One region of the Pseudarthrobacter arbutini genome, then DNA from elsewhere that is predicted to be linked to it. Evidence: predicted binding sites of a transcription regulator. Region 1 holds the regulator's gene; the other holds the start of a gene.
The links. Region 1 encodes HrcA, which represses chaperone genes, less so after heat shock. Its sites were predicted from a motif close to TTNGCACTCGNNNNNNNCGAGTGCNAA; they were not measured.
Positions count from the first base shown of each region.

Region 2: the regulator HrcA is predicted to act here: its motif matches at 3,210-3,236, upstream of ACX80V_RS01970 (FmdB family zinc ribbon protein).

Region 1 covers NZ_JBTNDQ010000002.1:3,447-12,951, forward strand. Annotated here, with positions in the region: gene lepA (translation elongation factor 4) at 1-1,022, shown strand, start outside; gene hemW (radical SAM family heme chaperone HemW) at 1,059-2,288, shown strand; gene ACX80V_RS02085 (DUF4870 domain-containing protein) at 2,366-2,785, opposite strand; gene ACX80V_RS02090 (DUF3097 domain-containing protein) at 2,914-3,762, opposite strand; gene hrcA (heat-inducible transcriptional repressor HrcA) at 3,910-4,923, shown strand; gene dnaJ (molecular chaperone DnaJ) at 5,001-6,128, shown strand; gene ACX80V_RS02105 (16S rRNA (uracil(1498)-N(3))-methyltransferase) at 6,131-6,913, shown strand; gene ACX80V_RS02110 (GerMN domain-containing protein) at 6,935-7,891, opposite strand; gene ACX80V_RS02115 (PhoH family protein) at 8,261-9,346, shown strand; gene ybeY (rRNA maturation RNase YbeY) at 9,343-9,505, shown strand, end outside.
Region 2 covers NZ_JBTNDQ010000001.1:420,359-433,374, forward strand. Annotated here, with positions in the region: gene ACX80V_RS01950 (hypothetical protein) at 1-776, opposite strand, end outside; gene ACX80V_RS01955 (GNAT family N-acetyltransferase) at 925-1,542, opposite strand; gene galU (UTP--glucose-1-phosphate uridylyltransferase GalU) at 1,548-2,453, opposite strand; gene ACX80V_RS01965 (5-formyltetrahydrofolate cyclo-ligase) at 2,561-3,181, shown strand; gene ACX80V_RS01970 (FmdB family zinc ribbon protein) at 3,297-3,554, shown strand; gene cpaB (Flp pilus assembly protein CpaB) at 3,654-4,400, shown strand; gene ACX80V_RS01980 (AAA family ATPase) at 4,420-8,526, opposite strand; gene guaA (glutamine-hydrolyzing GMP synthase) at 8,656-10,245, opposite strand; gene ACX80V_RS01990 (DUF3817 domain-containing protein) at 10,348-10,848, opposite strand; gene ACX80V_RS01995 (SURF1 family protein) at 10,845-11,699, opposite strand; gene ACX80V_RS02000 (PTS sugar transporter subunit IIA) at 11,820-12,308, opposite strand; gene ACX80V_RS02005 (glycerol-3-phosphate dehydrogenase/oxidase) at 12,354-13,016, opposite strand, start outside.

The DNA of each region.
Region 1 (9,505 bases):
ACGTCCGCCTGTCCAAGGTCGGCGACACCGTCACCAACCTCGCCAAGCCTGCCACGGCCTCCCTTCCCGGCTATGCCGATGCCAAGCCGATGGTCTTCTCCGGCCTGTACCCGCTGGACGGCACGGACTACCCGGTGCTCCGCGATGCGCTGGAGAAACTCATGCTCAACGACGCCGCACTGGTGTACGAGCCCGAAACGTCGGCCGCGCTCGGCTTCGGCTTCCGCGTCGGCTTCCTCGGCCTGCTCCACCTGGAAATCACCAGGGAGCGGCTCGAACGCGAATACAATCTCGACCTGATCTCCACCGCCCCCAACGTTGAGTATGAAGTGACGCTGGAGGACAAGAAGGTGGTCCATGTGACCAACCCCAGCGAATACCCTTCCGGCAAGATCGCAGAGGTCCGCGAGCCGATGGTGGCTGCCACCATCCTGGCGCCGAATGAGTTCGTGGGCGCCATCATGGAGCTCTGCCAGAGCCGCCGCGGTGTTATAGGCGGCATGGACTACCTGTCCGAGGACAGGGTCGAAATCCGCTACCGGCTGCCACTCGCTGAGATCGTGTTCGATTTCTTTGACATCCTCAAATCCAAGACCCGGGGCTACGGCTCGCTGGACTGGAAAGCCGACGGCGAGCAGGTGGCCGACCTGGTCAAGGTGGACATCATGCTCCAGGGCGAACAGGTGGATGCCTTCTCCGCCATCACTCACCGTGAGAAGGCCTATGCCTACGGTGTAATGATGACCGGCAAACTGCGCGAGCTCATTCCCCGCCAGCAGTTCGAAGTGCCCATCCAGGCTGCCATCGGCTCCAGGATCATCGCCCGGGAAAGCATCCGCGCCATCCGCAAGGATGTTCTCGCCAAGTGCTACGGCGGCGACATTTCCCGGAAGCGCAAACTGCTGGAGAAGCAGAAGGAAGGCAAAAAGCGCATGAAGATGGTGGGCCGCGTTGAAGTCCCCCAGGAAGCCTTCATCGCTGCGCTGACCACCGACGAGTCCAAGGACAAGGCCAAGAAGTAGTGATGACTGTGGCCGGCAACACCGGACGCCCCCGCAATGCCTAGCATTCTTCCGCTCGGCGACCCCGCGCCGTCGGACGGTCTGCTGCCCGCCCAGGCAGTGGCCGGTTCGGCGGACCGGGCCTTCGGGCTGTACGTGCACATCCCGTTCTGCGCTGTTCGTTGCGGATACTGCGACTTCAACACGTACACGGCCACCGAGCTGGGCGGCGGAGCGTCACAGGACGCCTACGCCACCACGGCCGTGTCCGAAGTCGACTTTGCCGCCACAGTCCTGCGGAACTCGGGTCTCCCGGACCGGCCGCTGAGCACAGTCTTCTTCGGCGGCGGCACTCCCACGCTGCTCCCGGCGGAAGACCTCGCGCGGATCCTGACGGCCGCCGTCGGGCACTGGGGCCTGGAACCCGGCGCCGAAGTGACCACCGAAGCAAACCCTGACTCGGTCACCCCGGCATCCCTTCAGGTCCTGGCCGATGCCGGCTTCACCCGGGTTTCCTTTGGTATGCAGTCTGCCGTTCCCCATGTCCTGAAGGTCCTGGACCGCACGCACACGCCCAGCCGCGTGCCGCAGGTGGTGCAGTGGGCGCGCGATGCCGGACTGGCCGTGAGCCTGGACCTGATCTACGGGACACCGGGGGAGTCGCTGGAGGACTGGCGGTTCTCCCTGGAAACGGCCCTCTCCTACCAGCCTGACCACATCAGTGCCTACGCGCTGATCGTGGAAGACGGCACCAAGCTGGCAGCCCAGATCCGCCGTGGTGAAGTCCCGGGAATCGACGACGACGACCACGCCGATAAATACGAACTCGCCGACCAGCTGATCGGCGCTGCAGGCCTCAGCTGGTACGAGGTCAGCAACTGGTCCCGGACGCCGGACCAGGCATGCCGGCACAACCTCGCGTACTGGCGCGGGGACGACTGGTGGGGCATCGGGCCTGGTGCACATTCACACGTGGGCGGGGTGCGGTGGTGGAACGTCAAGCACCCCACGGCCTACGCCGGACGGCTCGCTCAGGGCCTGTCACCGGCGGCCGGCCGGGAAACGCTCGACGCCGAAACCCGCGACGTGGAGCGCGTGATGCTTGAGGCCCGGCTCGTGTCGGGACTGGCCACGTCAACGCTGGGCGACCACGGCCGTCACGCCGTGGCCGGGCTCATTGCCGACGGCCTGGTGGAGCCGCCGGATGCCTTCCGCGGCACGCTGGTATTGACCCTGAAGGGCCGCCTGCTGGCCGACGCCTTGGTCCGCAGGATCCTGCCGGACTAACGCATACAGCCAGCAACGTGGGCACACGCCCGCAGGGTTCCCTGGCCGAGCTTGCGAGGTTAGGGCGCGGGTGGGGACTACTTGATCCAGCGCAGATTGTACTGGTAACGGTGGGGCTGGCCCTTGTTGACATGGATACCTGCGGCCACGGAGAAGCAGGTCAGGGCAATCCAGATCAGGGTGGCGATGACGGCGAAGACATTTCCCACCACCGGAATGAACACCAGGAGATTGGCCACCAGCGCCGCAATGGTGGGCGGCAGGCTGAAGTTCAGCGCTTCCTTGGATTCCTGGGCGGTAAACGGCCCGCGCTCACGGAAAATCAGGTAGATCAGCAGTGACGGAACACAGCCGAGGATCCCGCCGAAGTGTGCCAGTGTGGCCCACTGGCGGTCTTCGCTGGCCGTCAGGGGCAGCGCATTAGCCGGAACGCCCTGGTACTCGGAACGGCCCTGGCCGCCGTGGTCGTCCCGGTGCTCGCGTGCGTTTTGTGCCACGGTTTTCTTCCTTCGAAAGTGCAATGGTGCTGGGTTGGAGAATGCCGGACTGAAGCAACTGCAGCCTCCGCAGTACCAAGAATACTGGTTCAGCCACCAAATGCTGCCGCCCGGAGCCGGATCCGGTGTCAGGGCACCGTCAGGAAGTCGATGACTTCCTCCACTCTCCCCAGCAGCGATGCTTCCAGGTCCGCGTAGCTGCGGACAGCGCCCAGCAGCTTTTGCCAGCCAAGCCCGATGTCTTCCTTGGTGGAGTGCGGCCAGCCGAACGCCGCCAGGATTCCGGTCTTCCAGTCCTGCCCGCGGGGCACCACCGGCCATTCTTCGATGCCCAGCACAGCGGGCCGGATGGCCTGCCACACGTCAATGTAAGGGTGCCCGACGATCAGGACATTCCCCACCGCGCCGGGGGAGGCCATCACGGCAGCCGCGATGCGCCACTCCTTCGAGTCCGGCACCAGGTGGTCCACCAGGACCCCCAGCCGCCGCCCCGGACCGGGACCAAATGCGGCCACCGCCCCCGCCAGGTCATCAATGCCATGCAAAGGCTCGACGACGATGCCCTCTACGCGGAGATCGTCACCCCAGACTTTTTCCACGAGTTCGGCGTCGTGTTTTCCCTCCACCCAGATCCTGCTGGCTTTGGCCACCTGGGCACGCTGGCCGGCCACGCGGACTGAGCCGGACGCCGTCCGGCCGGCGACGACGGGGGCGGCCTGCCTGGGAGCCGGGGGAAGGAGCCGGATGGGCTGCCCCTCCAGGAGGAACCCGAAGCCCAGCCGGAAGGACCGGGACTTGCCGCGCCGGTCTTCGAGGGCCACTACATGCATGCCACCGGACTTCTCCACCCGGGTCACCGCTCCCACCCAGCCTGACTGGGCGTCTTCGAGAACCATGCCACGTTCCACGGGGACCTCAGGGAGTTCGCTTCTCACGGGCGCGGTGATCTCCTGCGGACCCCAGTTCTGGTACTGCATGGATTGATTCCGCCTTGCCGCTAGATCCTGGCCCGGAATTTCGCCCGGAGCGGTACCAATGCTAACAACGGGGTGACTCATATTAGACTGTTAGCACTTAGGCATGTCGAGTGCTAACCCTGCAGTGACCACGGATGGAGGTGGAGTATGAGCGAGCCGCGCAAACTCGAAGTACTGCGCGCCATCGTGGAGGACTATGTGCACTCCCGCGAGCCAGTAGGTTCAAAAGCGCTCGTGGAACGCCACCACCTCGGCGTGTCCAGTGCCACCATCCGCAACGACATGGCGGCCTTGGAAGACGACGGCCTGATCACGGCCCCGCACACCAGCGCCGGACGGATCCCCACAGACAAAGGCTATCGGCTGTTTGTGGACCAGATTTCAGCGGTAAAGCCGCTTTCCCACGCGGAACGGCGTGCGATCCAGTCGCTGCTGGAGGGCGCAGACGATCTGGACGACGTCCTGGACAGGACCGTCAGGATGCTGTCGCAGCTGACCAACCAGGTCGCCGTAGTGCAGTATCCGCATCTGAGCCGCGCCACCATCCGCCACATCGAATTCGTCCTGCTCGCGCCCCGGCAGGTCCTGGTGGTCCTCATCGCCACCACCGGCAAGGTCGAACAGCGCGTGATCGACGTCGGCCAGGACCTCGGCGACGACGCCATCGCCGCGTTGCGGACACACTTCCTCGGATCACTCGCGGGCATCTCGCTGAGCCGGCTGACCCCCTCGCTGCCGGGAGTCGTTTCGTCGGTCAGCCCGGGCCAGCGCGCGGCGGCCCAGGCCTTGGCCCACGGGCTGGAAACGCTCGCCCACAGCAGCCGCGAGGAACGCATGGTCATGGCCGGAACGGCGAACCTCGCCCGCTCCAATGTGGATTTTCCGCTCAGTATCGGACCGGTCCTGGAAGCGCTCGAGGAGCAGGTTGTCCTGCTGCGCCTCCTGAGCGACATGGCGCAGGATCCGAGGGGCGTGGCAGTCAGCATCGGGCGTGAAAACCCGTACGACGGACTCGCGGAAGCCTCCGTGGTGGCCACGGGCTACGGACCAGACAGCACTGCCAAGATCGGTGTGCTCGGCCCCACCCGGATGGACTATCCCACCACCATGGCCGCCGTCAGGGCAGTAGCCCGTTACCTTTCAAGAATTCTGGGTCCGTAACAGCACCGCGGTCCAGGCACGAAGAGCAGTGCCGGCAGCCCGGCTGCCGGCAGTACAACAAGGAAGAGATACGAACTTTGAGCAGCCACTACGACGTCCTCGGAATCTCGCCGGAAGCCACCGGGGAAGAGATCAAGAAGGCCTACCGCAAGCTGGCCCGCACTCTTCACCCGGACGTAAACCCCGGGGACGATGCATCGGACCGCTTCAAGGCCGTGACCCATGCCTACGAGGTACTTTCGGACCCGCAGAAGCGCCGGATCTATGACACCACCGGCAACGAGAACGGCACCGACAACGGGTTCGGCGGCGGCGGATACTCCGGCCAGGGCTTCGCGTTCCAGGACATCTTCGACACGTTCTTCGGGGCAGGCGGCACCTCCGGCCCCGCTTCCCGGGTCCGCCGCGGCCAGGACGCGCTGATCAGTGTACGGATCGAACTCCGCGATGCTGTGTTCGGCGTCAACCGGAAACTCGAAGTGGACACAGCCGTCACCTGCCCCACCTGCAACGGGTCATGCTGCCGCGAAGGCAGCCACCCTGTGCGCTGCGATATCTGCGGCGGCAGCGGCCAGGTCCAGCGCGCGGTTCGCTCCATCCTGGGCCAGGTCATGACGGCGGCCCCGTGTGGCAGTTGCGAAGGCTTCGGGACGGTCATCAAGGACCCCTGCAACGAATGCAGCGGCCAAGGCCGCATCCGCAGCCGGCGGTCGCTCACCATCAAGGTGCCGGCCGGTGTTGCCACGGGCACCCGGATCCAGCTCTCCGGGCAGGGCGAAGCAGGCCCGGCCGGCGGACCGTCCGGGGACCTGTACGTGGAACTCCGGGTCAACAACGACGCCACGTACGCACGCGACGGTGACGACCTGCACGCAACGCTGCACATCCCGATGACTGCCGCCGCCCTGGGCACCGAGCTGTCACTGGAAACCTTTGACGGGCTGCAGGAAATCGACGTCAAGGCAGGGACGCAGTCAGGGGAGATCATCACGCTCCGTGGACTCGGCGTGACGCACCTGCGCGGATACGGCCGCGGGGACCTGATGGTCCATCTGCAGGTGGAGACGCCGGCCAAGCTGGATGCCGCGCAGGAGGATCTCCTGCGGCAGCTGGCGAAGCTGCGGGGCGAGCAGTTCACGGAAGGCAAACTGGCTGCCAGCGGCGGCGTCTTTGCCAAGCTGCGGGACCGGTTCGGTAACCTGTAGCGGTGAGCAATCCCGTTTTCTTCAGCGGTGCCGGGTCGCTGGACGATCTGGTGCCCGGTGCCTGTTTTGTCCTTCAAGGGCCGGAGGCACGCCACGCCGTGACTGTAAAACGGCTATCTCCCGGAGAGGCAGTGGACATTGCCGACGGCGCCGGAAGGCGGCTGACGGGAACTGTTGTCTCGGCGTCGCCCGCGGAGCTCACCGTGGAATGCTCCGCCCTCGTTGTGGAGGGCCGGCCCGACATCCGGCTCGTGCTGGTGCAGGCCCTGGCCAAGGGGGACCGTGATGAACTGGCCGTGGAAACGGCAACCGAACTCGGGATTGATGCCGTACTACCCTGGCAGTCCGAGCGATCAATTGTCCGCTGGAAGGGTGAGCGCGCGGCCAAGGCCCACGCAAAATGGCAGTCCGTGGTCACTGCCGCCGCCAAGCAGGCACGCCGCGCCTGGATCCCCGAGGTGCGCGCCGCCGTCGAAACGCCAGGCCTTGCGGCGGCCGTGGCGGCAGCGGATCTGGCCGTAATCCTGCACGAAGACGCGGTCCGGCCGCTCCGGACTGTCCTTGAATCATGGCAGGGCACCCAAGCTGACGCCGGACCCCTGGAAATTCTGCTCATCGTTGGTCCGGAGGGCGGAATCAGTCCCCGCGAAGTCACCCGGCTTTGCGACGCCGGCGCCGTTACGGCGCTCTTGGGACACCACGTCCTGAGGTCATCCACAGCCGGACCGGCAGCGGTTGTTCTGGCGAGTGATGTACTGGGACGCTGGACAGCACCGGTATCCTGATGCCGACTGCTACGCGGGCTGTTACCGGACGTTGAAGTTCCGCGTGTCCACATTCAGCTCCTGGCTGGTGCCGGCCGCATCCACTTGCGAAACGCGGAGCTCGTAATTCCCCGAGGACAGGCTAAGGGCAAGCGTAAAGACTCCGGACTGGGCGGCTTCGGCAGCTGCAGTGGTCTCCCCGGTCAGGTAGGGCGTCTTGTTCCCATTCGCTTCGGCCCGCAGGATCTGCCAGCGGAGCTTACCGCCCGGAACGGTGCTGCGGCCGGTGATCTTGACGCTTCCGCCAGCCAGGTCAGTCCCTTCCTGCGGATCGATGATCCACACGGGCGCCACCATTCCGGCAGCTCGGGACATGGGGTCGCCAAGCTGGACGTGGTCGAAGGCAACGTAATCGGTGTGGCTATCCACCAGGATCCTGACCTGGATCTGCTGGCCGGAATCGATCAGGCCGGAACTCGCGGCCGCTGCCGTAGCGGTAAAGACCAGCTGCTGAATGGCGCGGCCGGCCATGTCGGCGTCGACATTGCTGTTAAAGGCATCCTCCGAGACGTCGACGGTAATGACGTTCTTGCCGGAGATGGACGAGGCGAGTTTCTCGGGATCCTGCCAGGGCGTGAAGAAATCCGGGTCCAGCGGCTTCTCGGACATCATGGCCCGCAGGGCGCGGGTCACTGGATTCTCCTGCTCCGGCACGTCCCGGAACTCCCGGTATAGGAACACGTTGCTGTTGCTTCGGCCAATCCAGTAGACCGGTGCCTTATTCGAGGACTGTGTAGTTTCCAGGGGCGCGCTGGTGGAAGGTGACCCGGGGGAGCCGGTGGCGGCAGCGCTGGAGTTTGCCGTCAGGTTGGGCTCAGGGCTGGGGTCCGCGATACAACCGGTGAGAAGGAGGAATGCTGGCAGCAGGCCCAGGAGACGTTGCGGACGAAAACGTGGCGCGACGCGCCTGGCACTGAGGGGGGTCGCTGTTTCCGGCACTCGTGGCCTGTCCTTTCCGGCTGTGAAATGGCGAGGCCTGGGCCCCCGTGAGCCGGTCCCCGGACGGCTGTGATTTCCAGCATCGCATAGCCAGCTCCGCCAAAAGGACCGAATCCGGGCTGCCGGCCCAACTGCAACGGGAACGATATGAGCCCGATATGAAGTTGATACCTAATGACGCCAACTGTCCCGCAGTAAGCCGGTGACGGGCACCCTCTCCGGAGACCGCCTGACGCTGCCGGGAGGTGCCTCCTGGCGTAAGATGGAAGGACTCCGCTGGCTCCTGCATGCTCGGCAACAGCCCCCACGCAGCAGCCAGCGCACTTAATTTTCGAACTGGAGGGGACCACGGGCCTGCGGGCCAGCACCATGACTGAATCAGCGAACGGAAAGCGCCGGCTCAATACTGACCGCGCCGCCGGAGAATTCCCCCATTCACTTCCCGGTGTCCGGACGGAGGTGGTTCTCTTTGACAACTCCGATCAGATGGTCCAATCGCTCGGCAGCCATGACGAGGCCCTGCGTTACATCGAAGAGCAGTTCCCGTCCGTTAACTTCCACGTCCGCGGAAACGAACTGTCCATCAGCGGCCCTGCCAACGAAGTTCCCCGCATCATGCGGCTGCTGCATGAAGTGCGAGGCCTCGTGGCCCGTGGCACAGTCATCAGCCCCGCGGTGTTGCGCCAGCTCGTCGCGTTGCTCCGTAGCCAGTCATTGCAGAACCCCGTGGACGTCCTCACCCATGACATCCTCTCCAGCCGCGGGAAGACCATCCGGCCCAAGACGCTGAACCAGAAGAACTACGTGGACGCGATTGATGCGAACACGGTGATCTTCGGGATTGGCCCTGCAGGCACGGGTAAGACGTACCTCGCGATGGCCAAGGCCGTCCAGGCGCTGCAGCAGAAAGAAGTCAGCCGTATTATCCTGACTCGGCCCGCAGTCGAGGCCGGCGAGCGGCTCGGGTTCCTGCCGGGCACCCTGAGCGACAAGATCGATCCCTATCTGCGCCCGCTGTACGACGCGCTGCACGACATGATGGACCCCGAGTCCATCCCGCGCCTGATGGCCGCCGGGACCATCGAAGTGGCGCCGCTGGCTTACATGCGTGGGCGCACGCTCAACGACGCCTTCATCATCCTGGACGAAGCGCAGAACACCACACCTGAACAGATGAAGATGTTCCTCACGCGTTTGGGTTTCGGGTCCAAAATGGTGGTCACAGGAGACGTCACCCAGGTGGACCTGCCCTTCGGCACCCGCTCGGGGCTGCGGATCGTGGAGGAGATCCTGCAGGGGATCGAGGACGTAAACTTCACGCTCCTGGACGACACGGACGTGGTCCGCCACCGGCTTGTGGGCGACATCGTTCGTGCCTACAGTCTCTGGGATGATGTCCAGCGGAACAAAGTAAAACACTCGGTAAGCCGGGAAAAGCGGGGGGAAAGCGCGTGAGCATTGAAGTAAACAACGAATCCGGCATCCAGGTTGATGAATCGGAGCTCGTGGCGCTGTCCCGGTACGTTTTTGAGCAGCTGTACATCCACCCGCAGGCTGAACTCTCCATTCTCCTGGTGGATGAACCCGCCATGGAAAAGCTCCACATCGAGCTTA
Region 2 (13,016 bases), on a different contig from region 1:
GCTTTGGGCGCCTCGGGAAGGTCAAGCGGCTGGGGCGCCGGGCGCTCGGCCTTGGCGGCCTCAACGTACACCGGCTTTGGCACGTCCACCGGTTCCCAGGTTGTGACGGCCGGCTCCAGAGAAGCGGCGGCGGCGCTGGCATCTCCGGCGGCTACCGCAACAGCCAGTGCGGCTTCCCGGAGCTCCATCGCGGTAAGGGGCTTAGGCTTCGGCTTGGGCTGGTGGGCCTCTGCGTCAAAGAGACGGCTTTCCGGCCGGGCGGCGGGACGCGCCGCGGTGTCCGTGGCCGCAGATCCCTGACGCCCCACGGGAGCGCTCATCGCTGAGCGGAACGCGGCGTTCACCTTCGCTTTGCGGTCCCGCACAGCCAGGAAGCGGAGCAGGGCCACAGCTGCGACGGTGGCGGCAAGGCCGGTGACCGGCAGCAGGGCGCTTCCGATTCCGAACGGCAGAAGAACACCCGAAACAAACGCGGTCAGCAACGCCAGGACACCAGCGAGTGCGATCCCTGTCCTGCCATAGCGGATCCGGAACGCGCCGCGCGTCGTCGCGTTGCCGGACGTTTCCGTGGCGGTTTCGGGGCTCTTCCTGATCTCCATGGCTTTCTCCTGCTGGGCGGCGATGTTCAGTACCGTCCCGGCTCTCGGGTCCGATGATTCAATGGCTGGTACTTCCGTCAGGAAGTCGCCAGCGGCCTGGGCCTGGTGCCAGCGGTTCCGCAGAACGTAGGGCGCAACCCATACGATCCAGAGCACAACGGCAACCACAAGGATCACTGAGCTGCTTAGGGGGAAGTCCACAATCAAAACCGTATGAGCATTAGGGCAGCCGCCCCCGCATTAGCCACGGTGTGTCGCCGGCAACGTGGCAATTCATTGGATTTATGACCTTGGAAGTACCCATGCCGGGTTCAGGTCCGGCGGGTCAGGACCGGGACGCGAGCCACGGGGCGAGCAGCCCCTCCGGGACCTCGTCAGCGGTCAGCGCGAAGGACCGGTGGTCCGCCCACTCCCCGTTGATGTGAAGGAAGCGTGGACGGTATCCTTCGTCGCGGAAGCCCAGCTTCTCAACCACGCGCAGGCTGGGGCCATTCTCGGGCCGGATGTTGATCTCCATCCGGTGCAGGCCCATTGCTTGGAAACAATGGTCAGTGGCCATGGCCACCGCCGTGGGTGCGATGCCGTGACCGGCGCGCGCCTGGTCAACCCAGTACCCCAGAGTCGCCATCATGGCAGAACCCCACACAATCGAGGAAACAGTCAGCTGGCCAACGATGACCGGGGCGGCCAACCTGGGTGTGCGCTCAGTGATCAGGAACGGCAGGGCCGTCCCCTGGGCGGCCTGGATTTTCAAGGACCGCACCATCTGCCGGTAGTCAGGTAGCGCACCGCCAGGTGCCGGATTGGATGCTTCCCAGGGCGCCAGCCACTCGCTGTTGCGCCCCCGGACCTGGGTCCATTCCTTCTTGTCCCGGTACCGGATGGGGCGCAGGATCAGGTCGCCGCATTCGAGTGTTACGGGCCAGATGGGTCCGGGGCGCACGGCAGCTATTTAGCGAGGCCGGCCGTGAAGCCCGGCAGCCACTCCCGCAGGCCGGGGCCGAGGTCGTCGCTGTCAATGGCGAGCTGGACGCAGGCCTTGAGGTAGCTGAGCTTGTCACCGGTGTCGTAGCGGCGGCCGCGGAAGACCACGCCGTAAACTCCGTAGCCGTCACCTTCGCCGGCTGCCAGTTCCTGCAGGGCGTCGGTCAGCTGGATTTCCCCGCCCCGGCCGGGGCCAGTGTGCTCGAGTACGTCAAAAACTGCGGGGTGGAGGACGTAGCGGCCAATGACGGCCAGGTTTGAGGGCGCCTCGTCCACGCTGGGCTTTTCGACGAGCTTGTTGATCCTGACGTAGCCTTCACCCTCGATCTCCTGCACATCGGCACATCCGTAGGCACTGATCTGGGAGGGCTCCACCTCGATGAGGGCCACCACCGATCCGCCGGTCTTGGACTGGACTTCGATCATGGTGCTGAGGAGTTCGTCCCGCGCATCGATCAGGTCGTCGCCCAGGAGGACTGCAAACGGTTCGTTGCCGACGTGCTGCTTTGCACGCAGTACTGCGTGGCCCAGGCCGTTGGGGTCACCCTGGCGGACGTAGTGGATGTCACCGAGGTTGCTGGCTGCCTGGATGGACTCAAGCTTCGCCAGGTCGCCCTTGGCTTCCAGGGTGTCCTCCAACGAAGGAACCCTGTCGAAGTGGTCCTCCAGGGCACGCTTGTTGCGTCCCGTGATCATCAGGATGTCGTTAAGGCCAACATTGACAGCCTCTTCAACCACGTACTGGATGGCCGGCTTGTCCACCACTGGGAGCATTTCCTTGGGCATGGCTTTTGTGGCCGGCAGGAACCTGGTGCCGAGTCCGGCAGCGGGAATAACGGCCTTGCGTACTGTCTGCTGAGTGGTAGTCACTGGACTAATCTAACGGAGGGGCTGACCATTCAGTAATTATTGGTGGCTCCTGAGCCAATGCGGCGCAGACGCTGCAACGGCCACCCTAACGGCAGAGAAGGAGCGGCATGTCCCAAGGAAGTAGCGAAGCCAAGGCGGACATCCGCGCACGCCATCGTGCGCGCCGCGCCGCGACGGACGCCACCCAGCGCGACGCGGCCGGTGCCGCCCTGGCCGTCCACGGCGCCGCATGGGCCGAACAACTGACCGGTGGGACGCCGTCGACCTTTTGCGCCTACCTGGGCGTGGTCCCAGAGCCGCCCACGCTGCCCCTGATCAGCGAACTCCACCGGCATGGCCACACCATCCTGCTCCCTGTCTGCGAGCCCGGCCGCCGGCTGAGCTGGACGTACTGGACTCCGGGCGTCGAGTTTGTCCGCAGCCGCTATGCGCCGGTGCTGGAACCAGCCGGACCGCGCCTTGACCTCGGCATCATGGCGTCCGTTGCCGCCCTCTTCATCCCCGCCACGGCGGTGGACAAGGACGGCAACCGCATAGGCCAGGGCGGCGGCTACTACGACATCCTGCTGGGTTCCCTCGCCGGGGACGGCCTTGAGATCCCGCTTGCGGCCATCGTCTTCGATTCCGAACTGCTCCCGGCCGGAAGCATCCCCGCCGAAGACTTTGACCGGCGGGTTCCGGCTGCGCTCACGCCCTCAGGTTTGATCCGGCTGCCGGACCCGGCCTGAGGCAGGGCTACTTCCCGGGGTGATAGAATTGGCACTCAGGCCCTGCGACTGCTAATGGACGGTTTCCGCTCAACGCAGTACAGGACCTCTCGTTTGCCCCCGAGGAGGATCACCAGTGCCCACTTATGCCTACGCCTGCAAGGATTGCGGCCACGCCTTCGACGTTTTCCAGTCGTTTACGGACAGCACCCTGACTGCATGCCCGGAGTGCCAGGGCGCCTTGCGCAAGAAGTTCAACAGCGTGGGTGTGGTCTTCAAGGGCTCCGGTTTCTACCGGACCGACTCCCGGGACGCCAAGGGAAGCACTGTTTCGGCTGCCCCTGCCGCCCCCGCGGCCGCACCGGCACCTGCCACCGCCGCTGCCGCCAGCTGACCTCCGGTCCAAAAGGACGTACGACGCCGGCACGGCGGTTGTCCACATAGGCGCCACTGCTTCTGTCGGGTTTGGTTGCCACTACGTAGCGTGGTTCCCATGCCCGCTACCCTCTTTCGTTCCGGCCGCGGATCCGCCCCGCCGGGACGCCCGGCCCGCCGCCCGCTCCCGTCAGCACGCCCTCGGGGCGCGCGCGGCCACAGGCTGTTGTCCTGGCTCGGCCGGAACCGGCGCCTTGCAATAGCGCTCCTGCTTTGCCTTGCTGCCGGGATCACGGTCCATCAGCTCACTCCCCCGCCCGCCGACACCGTCTCGGTGTTGGCGGCGGCACGGGATCTCCCCGCGGGAGCGGCCTTGACAGCCACGGACCTGACGGCAACGAAGATCCCGCCGGGGATGCTGACCGCCGGATCCATGTCCCACACCAGTGAAGCCGCGGGCAAACAACTGGCCGCCCCTCTGCGGAAGGGCCAGCTGGTAACGGACTCCCTGCTGCTGGGTCCCGGCCTCCTGACCGGAACGCCGCCGGGCTCTGCAGCCGTGCCCTTGAGAATGGCCGACCCGTCCTCCATCCAGCTGGTATCGCCCGGGCAACTGGTCAACGTGGTGCTGACCGGGGCGAACGGCTACGACCAGCAATCGGCCTCAGAAGTGCTGGCTTCCTCCGTTCCCGTCCTGTGGACGTCGGGACAGGGCGGCAAGTCGGGTCAGTGGCTGGGCACCGGCGAAACCGACGGGCTGATCGTCGTGGCGGCAGCCCCGGAGCAGGCTGCCCGGCTGGCGGGGGCCTCCACGCAGGGCAAGCTGTTTTTCGTCCTGGTGGGACCCCAGGGCGGTGCCGGATGACGCTGTCAGAGCTTGGTGGTCAGCTCCAGTGCGGCGGCTTGTTTTCCTTCAGCCAAGCGTCGTGATCGTTGTCGGGGCCATCGCCCCAGCGCTTCGGATCATCCTCCGCGGCCTTGTTGGGCAGGACGCCCGCGGTCTCTGGCAGCTGGCGGTCCGGCGCAACGGCCTTCCCGTTTCCTGCGTCATCCGAGTGGTCGTTGCCGTGTGTATCTGCCTGATCGGCGTTCCGTGGGGTCACAACAACCGCCTCCTCACTGGCCAGGCGTCCGGCCTGGTCGTCGTTCCTGTCGTTTCCTTCGTTCCCCAGCGCGAGCGGGTCCACGTCCTCGTCAAAGAATCCACCCGAGGCCGTGCCCCGGCCGGGGGGCAGAATATTCTCAAGGCCCAGGTAACCCGCGATCCGGTCCGCACACGCGGACGGGTCGGTGAAGACTTCGATGGTCCACAGCGGCATGTACCGCCAGCCCATCCGTTCCAGCAGCTGCGGACGGAGCCGGCTCCGCTCACGGACACTCATGGTGCGGTACTGCTCCGTGCCATCCGATTCGATGGCCACCGGCCGCGGAATCTCGGCGTCGTCCTGACCCATGGTGCTAAGCGGGTCTGCTGCGGCCACCACGTCAATCACGCCGTCGTACTGGTGCCAGACGCGGGCGCCCCGGGCACGCAGCCGGTCACCAAGATCGGCGACGAGGGGATCGGCCCCAAGCGCCTGCTCACTGGCGGCGGCACGCGAGGCCGGAGTTCCGAGATCCGTCTTTCCCGCAATCTCACGGTTGAGGAGCTCGTAGAAGTCCACCGCGCCGTAGGACAGCCGCGTGTGATCGAGGTCTTCGGGCTGGAAACACGTCAGGACGTGGAGTGAACGCCGTGCACGCGTCATCGCCAAAGCGAATTTTTCCCGCCCGCCCTCAGCGGACAGGGGTCCGAAGTTGTGCAGTGCCCGGCCGTGCGGAGTACGGCCGAAACCGGGCGAAAAGATCACGTGGTCACGGACCAGGCCCTGCGCCCGCTCAAGGTCAACCACCCGGAACGACTCGGACCCGGCGCTGAAGAAGCTGGCCAGCCCTGGGTGGTTCGGCAGCTGAAGACGAATGGACTCACCGATCCGGGCAGCATGGCGCAGGCTGGCGGTGACCACTGCCAGCGACGTGCGCGGCCGTGTCCGGGCGTGCTCAAAGACCAGCTGCACCACCCGGTTAACCTCGGCCACCACGGATTCGACGCCTTCGTGGTCGGCACTGGGCAGTCCGGTGCCGTCGGGAAGGTACTCCACCAGAAGCGCCCTGTCCAAGCCCGTGGCGGACTGTCCCTCGGGGAGCCGGCGGAGGGCGCCGTCGTAAGAGTTCTTGCTCAGCTGCAGGACCAGGTCCTCGTCAACCGCGCGGTAGACAAAATTCATCCGCCAGACAGGCAGGATGGCAGACAGCGCCGAGAACGCGCTTTCGACGCGCTGGTGGGCCGCTTCACCGGCGGCCAGCCGCTCAACACCCACGGTGAACGTCCGGGGGCTGGCAATCTTGGCATCACCGAAAGCGATGACCTGCCTGGCGCGGGCGATGGCGGGCAGGACGGCCTGCAGCGACGTCGCTTCGGCGTCCAGGATGACCACGGCGTCGAAGCGCTGTTCGGCCGGCAGGAGCCCGGTCATGAGGTACGGGCTGACCGACCAGACCGGCACCAGCATGGGGACCAGCTCCGCGGCCTGGGCCGTCAGCGCGGCGAGGGTAACCCGGCCGTCCTTGAGCAGGCTCCTGAGCAGTTGGGCCTGGCGCGGGTGTTCCGCAAGCGCGGCCCGCCACCGTTCGGACAGGTCCCAGCGCAGGCGCGCCGCGCCGCTGGCAATATGGGCGTTGTCCGCGAGCCGGTATTCGGCCTCAAGCTGCCGGAGTGCGTCCCCGTCAGACATGGCCAGGTAATCGTCGCCGCTGATCATCGCTTCCAGCGCGGACTGCCACCAGGCCAGCTCAAGCTCGGCTGCGACGGACTCTGCGGGAACCTCCCGCTCCGCAAGATCTGCGAGGAGCTCCCCCAGGCCGTGCTCGCGCATGTTTTCCACAAGCAGCGTGCGCTCGGGCAGCGTTTTCAGCGTGTGGGTGTCGGCCACGAGCCGCTCCAGCCGCTCCATGAGTTCCTCATAGCGGGCCGTGGCCAGCGAACCGCCGGCCCGCGTGTGCCGGAGGGCTTCCCCCAACTGGGACAGCTCCCGGTCCAGGGACCGGTACATCACGTTCATTTCGGCAAGGCCCGAGGGAACGGCCGGATGGCGCTGCGAGGTGGCGTAGCCGGACCAGAGGGCACGCTGGTCCTGCACCAGCACCAGCGAGCTGTGGAGATCGGTGATGTGGACGCCCGGACGGACGTACTCCTTCGCGACGCGGCGCAGGCGGGAACGCTGCATGGAGGCCATGTCGACGTTCCGCTCCCGGCGCCAGGCGGAGGACGCCGTGGCGGAGATGAGATCGTTGACCGGCCTGTCGAAGATGTCCGGTGTGAACTTGTCGAGGCTTTCGCGGACAGCCATGAGCAGTTCGAGCTGCTCCCCCCACTCCGAGAAGGACGTGCCAAGCCGGATTTCGGCATGTTCGGCCACGCTGTTCATCCGGTCGCGCAGGACAGGCAGGTTCCTGGCCACTGACCGGGCCAGTTCCTGGGCCTCCTCGGTCTCCTTGCGGGTGAGCAGCCGGGCGCCGTGCCACGGGCTGGTCGTGGAGGCGCGGCTGAAGCTGCCAAGCTCCGCAGCCCGGCGAAGCCTGCCGGCGAGCTCGTTGCGGTCGCGGATGCTGTCCAGCACACTGCGCTTGAGCCGCACGGTGGTGGCGGGAGCGGGGTGGATGGAGGTCAGCTCGGCCAGTGACTGCATGGCCTGATACGGCGAGCAGCCCCAGCGCTGGCGCACGTTATGCAGGGACGCCACGTGGTCCATCAGGGCGTGCCGGTGCTCGGTGAGGGTCCGGTGGAGGTTGCCCAGCTGCGGTTCGAGTGACTTTTCGTTCCGTACGATGGCCCGCACCAGCTGGGCCTTGAGCTGCTGCGGTGTGGCTGTGCCGGAGAGCTGGAACAGGATGGATTCAAGTCCAAGCGATTCCAGTTGTGCCGATACTTCATTAAGGCTGGCCCGGCGGTCACCCACCACCAGGACTGACCGCCCAGCGTCCACCAGTGCACCGATGGTGTTGATGGCCGTCTGGGTCTGTCCCGTGCCCGGCGGGCTGCTGACCACCAGCGAGTCTCCTGCGCGGGCGGCATCAATGACGGACTGCTGGTCCGGATCGGCGTCGAGGAGGAGGAGTTCGTCGTCCGGGTGGCGCGCGTCCACGCTCGGGAAGCGGGAGGGGTCCGGCGCGGGTACATCAATGACTTCACCGCTGGCCGCCTTGGCCAGGGCGGCGACCAGCGGGTTGCCCTCATTGATCCAGGGGTCGTCCAGGTTGCCGGAGAGGTCCGCAAAAGTGGACACCAGCAAATTGTGCTGGGCTTCGGCGCCATGGATGGGCCGGATGAGGGTTGCGAGCTTATCCAGGACAGGCTGGGGATCGAAGCGTGCGGTGCTGTACGCGAGGCGCGTCACGGCGTTGACGTCAAAAACAATGCCATGGATGGTCTTCAGGTGCCGGACCAGGGCCGGGTTGATGTTGGCCTGCTCGGTGAGCTGCAGTTCGTAGTCGTCCTCACCCGGGCGGACCGTGAGCGAGATTGCGGTGAGCATCACCGGCGCGGAAACCCGCTGGGGTTTGCCGCCAACGGCGGAGGTCCACACAACGGTGCCTGCGGAAAGGTAACCGGCATCTATGCCACGGTCATTACCGAGTTCGAAGATTTTCGAGCGGATGTTCCGCGATGCCCGGGCCGCGACGACGTACTGCTGGTGGTCGCGGATGAGTGTGGACAACCGTGTGCGGCGGCCGGCCATGAGCTGGGCCAGACCTGACGGGTGCGCATGGGTCAGGTCAATGGACCCTTCGGGGGTCTTGGTGAAACGCAGCATGGTGTCTGCCCCGGTGACGGGTTTAAGCCCGGACAGCCATTTTCCGAGCTCCTCAGAACCCTCCGCGTGGCCTTGACCAACTGACACTACTGCCTTCTTTTCTGCGTTTGCACGTGACGCCCTGGACCATACCGGCATACTTTCGAGCGTAGCCGCAAAGGAGCCGGGATGAGAGACCGCAACACTGGATCAGGCCAAATTGCGGCGGATTTCAACGGATGACAGCAATGGCCGGCCTCCGCTGACGGAGACCGGCCACTCACACTGTTATTCCCACTCGATGGTTCCCGGTGGCTTGCTGGTCACGTCCAGCACCACCCGGTTGACGCCTTCCACCTCGTTGGTGATCCGAATCGAAATCCGGGCCAGGAGATCGTACGGCAGGCGGGACCAGTCCGCCGTCATGGCGTCCTCGGACGAAACGGGGCGGAGCACAATCGGGTGGCCGTAGGTGCGGCCGTCACCCATGACGCCCACACTGCGGACGTCGGCCAGCAGGACCACAGGCATCTGCCACACCTCGTTGTCCAGCCCGGCCGCGGTCAGCTCGGCACGCGCGATGGCGTCCGCCTTGCGGAGCAGGTCCAGGCGCTCCTGGGTGATGTCGCCGACGATGCGGATTCCCAGGCCGGGGCCGGGGAACGGCTGGCGGCCGACGATTTCCTGCGGCAGGCCCAGCTGGGCGCCCACGGCGCGGACTTCGTCCTTGAACAGTGCCCGGAGCGGTTCCACCAGTTCGAACTGCAGGTCCTCGGGAAGGCCACCGACATTGTGGTGGCTTTTGATGTTGGCAGCACCTTCGCCGCCGCCGGATTCGACGACGTCCGGGTACAGCGTGCCCTGGACCAGGAACTTGATCTTCTCGCCATGGGCCGCGGCCTCGGCGATGATGGCCAGCTCAGCCTCTTCGAACGCGCGGATGAACTCGCGGCCGATGATCTTGCGCTTGGTTTCCGGATCGCTGACGCCGGCCAGGGCGGACAGGAAGCGCTCCTGCTCGTTGGCTACATACAGCTTGACGCCGGTGGCGGCCACGAAATCGCGTTCCACCTGCTCGGCTTCGCCTTCGCGCAGCAGGCCGTGGTCCACGAACACACAGGTCAGCTGGTCGCCGACGGCCCGCTGGACGAGCGCCGCTGCAACGGCGGAGTCAACGCCGCCGGAGAGCCCGCAGATAACGCGGGCGTCGCCGATCTGCTTACGGATCCGGTCCACCTGCTCCTCGAGGATGTTCCCCGTGGTCCAGTTGGGCTCCAGCTTTGCGCCCTTGAACAGGAAGTTTTCCAGCACCTGCTGGCCATAGGCCGAGTGCTTGACCTCGGGGTGCCACTGCACGCCGTAGAGGGCCTTCTCTTCGTTTGCGAAGGCAGCCACTTCAGCGCCGGCCGTCGTCGCCAGCACTTCGAAGCCTTCGGGCGCCTCGTGCACGGAGTCGCCGTGGCTCATCCAGGTGTTCTGGTGCTGCGGCATCCCCTCGAGGACGGAGCGGCCCTCGCCGAGGATGGTGGTCTGGGTGGAGCCGTATTCGCGCAGGCCGGTCTTGTCGACCTTCCCGCCCAGGGCGTTGGCCATGGCCTGGAAGCCGTAGCAGATGCCGAAGACCGGGATTCCGGCCTCAAAGAGGTCGGCGCCGACGGCGGGCGCCCCGTCCGCGTAAACGCTGGAGGGGCCACCGGAAAGGATGATGGCGGCGGGGTCCTTGGCCAGGAGCTGCTCGGTGGTGAAGGTATGCGGAACCACTTCCGAATACACATTCGCTTCCCGGACGCGGCGGGCAATCAGCTGCGCGTACTGGGCACCGTAGTCAACAACCAGCACCGGCTTCTGGGAAGTCTGGGATGCAGTGGGAGTAGTCACCGCACTAGCCTACTTTGCGGCGTCGCCCTGCCGCACCTTCGCGTGCCCCGCTGTGACGGAGCAGACTCTCCCAGTCCCGTTGCCGCTCCCGCTTGCGCTTCCTCAGTACCGCTGTGCGGCCTGCGGGTTCGCGGCAAGTTCGGCTTCCACCTCGGCGTGCAACTTCTTCTCCACCACGAAGGACAGGAACGGCACCACGCCGCCGAGTGCCAGGAGGATGAGCTTCATGAACGGCCACCGCATCAGCGTCCAGAGACGGAAGTTGGAGATCAGGTACACCACGTACATCCAGCCGTGGACGATCAGCACGGCGACGGAGATGTTCGCGCCGCCCACCACGCCCTTGGGCTCGGCGTCGGCGAAACCCAAACCGAACGGTTGGCCCGTGACGGCGTTGGTGCCACCGGCAAACAGGTACTGGCCAAAGGCGTAACGTGCGATGAGTTCGGCGCAGAGCAGCAGCAGCATGGCGCCTGTGAGGTACGCCAGCACCTTATAGAACTTCAGGGCGGAACGGATCTGCCGCTCGGTACCGCCGAAGCGGCGCTTCTTGCCCTTGCCCTGCGCAGAATCCTGCTGGACGGCCGGTTTCGGTTCGATCATGGCTTTACCTTTTGTTGGAGCTGTTCAGAAGTTGCTGGGGTGGGCAGTGCGGGCGGAGCATCGTGGTCGTCGTCGTGTTCCTCTTCGAGGTCCCGCCGGTAGTCGTCCTTGACCAGGCGCCACCAGATAAACAGGGCGAAGCCGGCGAACACCACCCATTCGAGCGAGTAGAAGAGATTGAGCCAGTTGACCTGCTGCGCGGGCGGCTGGGGGCCGATTTCCAGGGGTTTCAGGGCACCATCAACCGCCGCGGCGGACAGGTCGGACCCGGCCGCCAGTTCGGAAGCTGCGGCCACGAATCCCGGGTACATGCTGACGTCCCAGTAGTTGATGAGTTCGGCAACAGACACGGCGGAGGCGCGTCCGGGTTCCGGTGCGGTGGACGGCAGCGGCGATTCTGACGGCAGCAGCCGTCCGGTCAGGTTCACCACGCCCGACGGCGGTGCGCCGGCGTCGTCGGGATCCGCCACCCAGCCGCGGGCTACTGGAATCCAGGTCTGGGGTGAAGCAGCAACGCCGGTGAGCGCGGGCGCTCCGGTCACGGCGAAGGCGGAAACCACCCAGTAGCCGTTCTCGCCATTCTTCAGGCGGCCTGGCACCAGGACCTGTTTTGCGGGGTCGTAGGTTCCCTCGGCGGAGACCATCTGGTCTGACACTGAACCGGGGAAGAAGACTCCGGGCTCGAGCGTCTCCGTCAGCATCCTGACGTCCTCGGTGGCGGGACTGACCACAACTTCGGGCTGCGTGGACCGACCGAACTGCCACTGGCTGAGCAGGACAAACACCCCGGAGACGACGATCGCGAAGACCAGGCCTGCGATCCATCGGGGCTTAAGGGCTGTTTTCCACACGTGTTAACCGTACTTCGTTCTTCTGTAGAACAACTAAACGACCAGGTGCGTCCCGGCCTTGGAGTGGGGCAGCAGGGTCCCTACGTGGCGACGGAGTCGACACGAAAGGGCCTGCCCCACTCAATGGTCGAAGAACACCAGGCTGGAGTTGATGAGCTCGGCGATGACTTCGGCATCGTAGGCCCGCCGCAGCGACTCCCTGAAGGACTCCTTGGACAAGGAGCGGGCCAGCGTGGCCAGCACTTCCAGATGATCGGAGAACGAGCTTGCAGGGGTGGCGATCAGCAGAATGACGGTGGCCGGACCATCCGCGGCACCGAAGTCCAGCGAGTGGCCGTACTTGGTGATTCCCACGGCGATGGAGGTCCGCGAGACGAATTCGCTGCGGGCGTGCGGGAGGCCGATCCCGCCCGGCAGGCCGGTGGCGAGCTGGTGTTCGCGGGCGTTGACGTGTTCCAGGAACCGCGGCAGGTCCGTGACCCGCCCGGAGGCGAAGAGGCGTTCGGCCAGTTGCGCCGCGGCGTCCGACTTGTCCGTTGCCTCCAACTCCAGAATCACCAATTCGGAGGTGGTGAGATCGGCATCGTACCGGTCAAGTGGTTCCGCCAAGGCGTGTCCCTTCAGTCAGGAGAATTGCTGGTGTGCGGTGCCGCCTCAGCGCAACGGGACGATGTCCTCCACACCCAGCCGTGCGGCGTCGGCGGATTCGTCATCCGGCTGCTGCTGGCTCAGCCGTTCAGCTTCAACGCGTGCTATGTAGTGCTTTATTTCGCTTTCGCGCTGAACATCGCTCCAGCCAAGGACTTCGCCCATCAGTTTAGCGACAACCGGCACCGCCGACACGCCACGGTCCCAGGCCTCGATGGAGATGCGGGTCCGCCGGGTCAGGACGTCATGGACATGCCGGGCACCCTCGTGGGTTGCGGCGTAGACGGCTTCGGCCTGCAGGTAGTCGTCAGCACCGGGCAACGGCTCCGCCAATTCAGGATTCCGGGCGATGATGTCCAGCACCTCCGGAGTCATGGACCCGTAACGGTTGAGCAGGTGCTCTACCCGGGCCACGTGCACGCCGGACTCTTCGGCGGTCCGGCTCCGGCGGTTCCAGGCCGCCTTGAAGCCACTGGCGCCCAGCAGCGGGATGGTTTCGGTGCAACTCGCCGGGACCCGCTCATCCATGGTGCGGGTGGCCTCGTCCACGGCGTCCTTGGCCATAACCCGGTAGGTGGTCCATTTGCCGCCTGCCACCACCACCAGGCCCGGTACGGGGTGGGCCACGATGTGTTCACGGGACAGTTTCGCCGTGGAATCGTTCTCCCC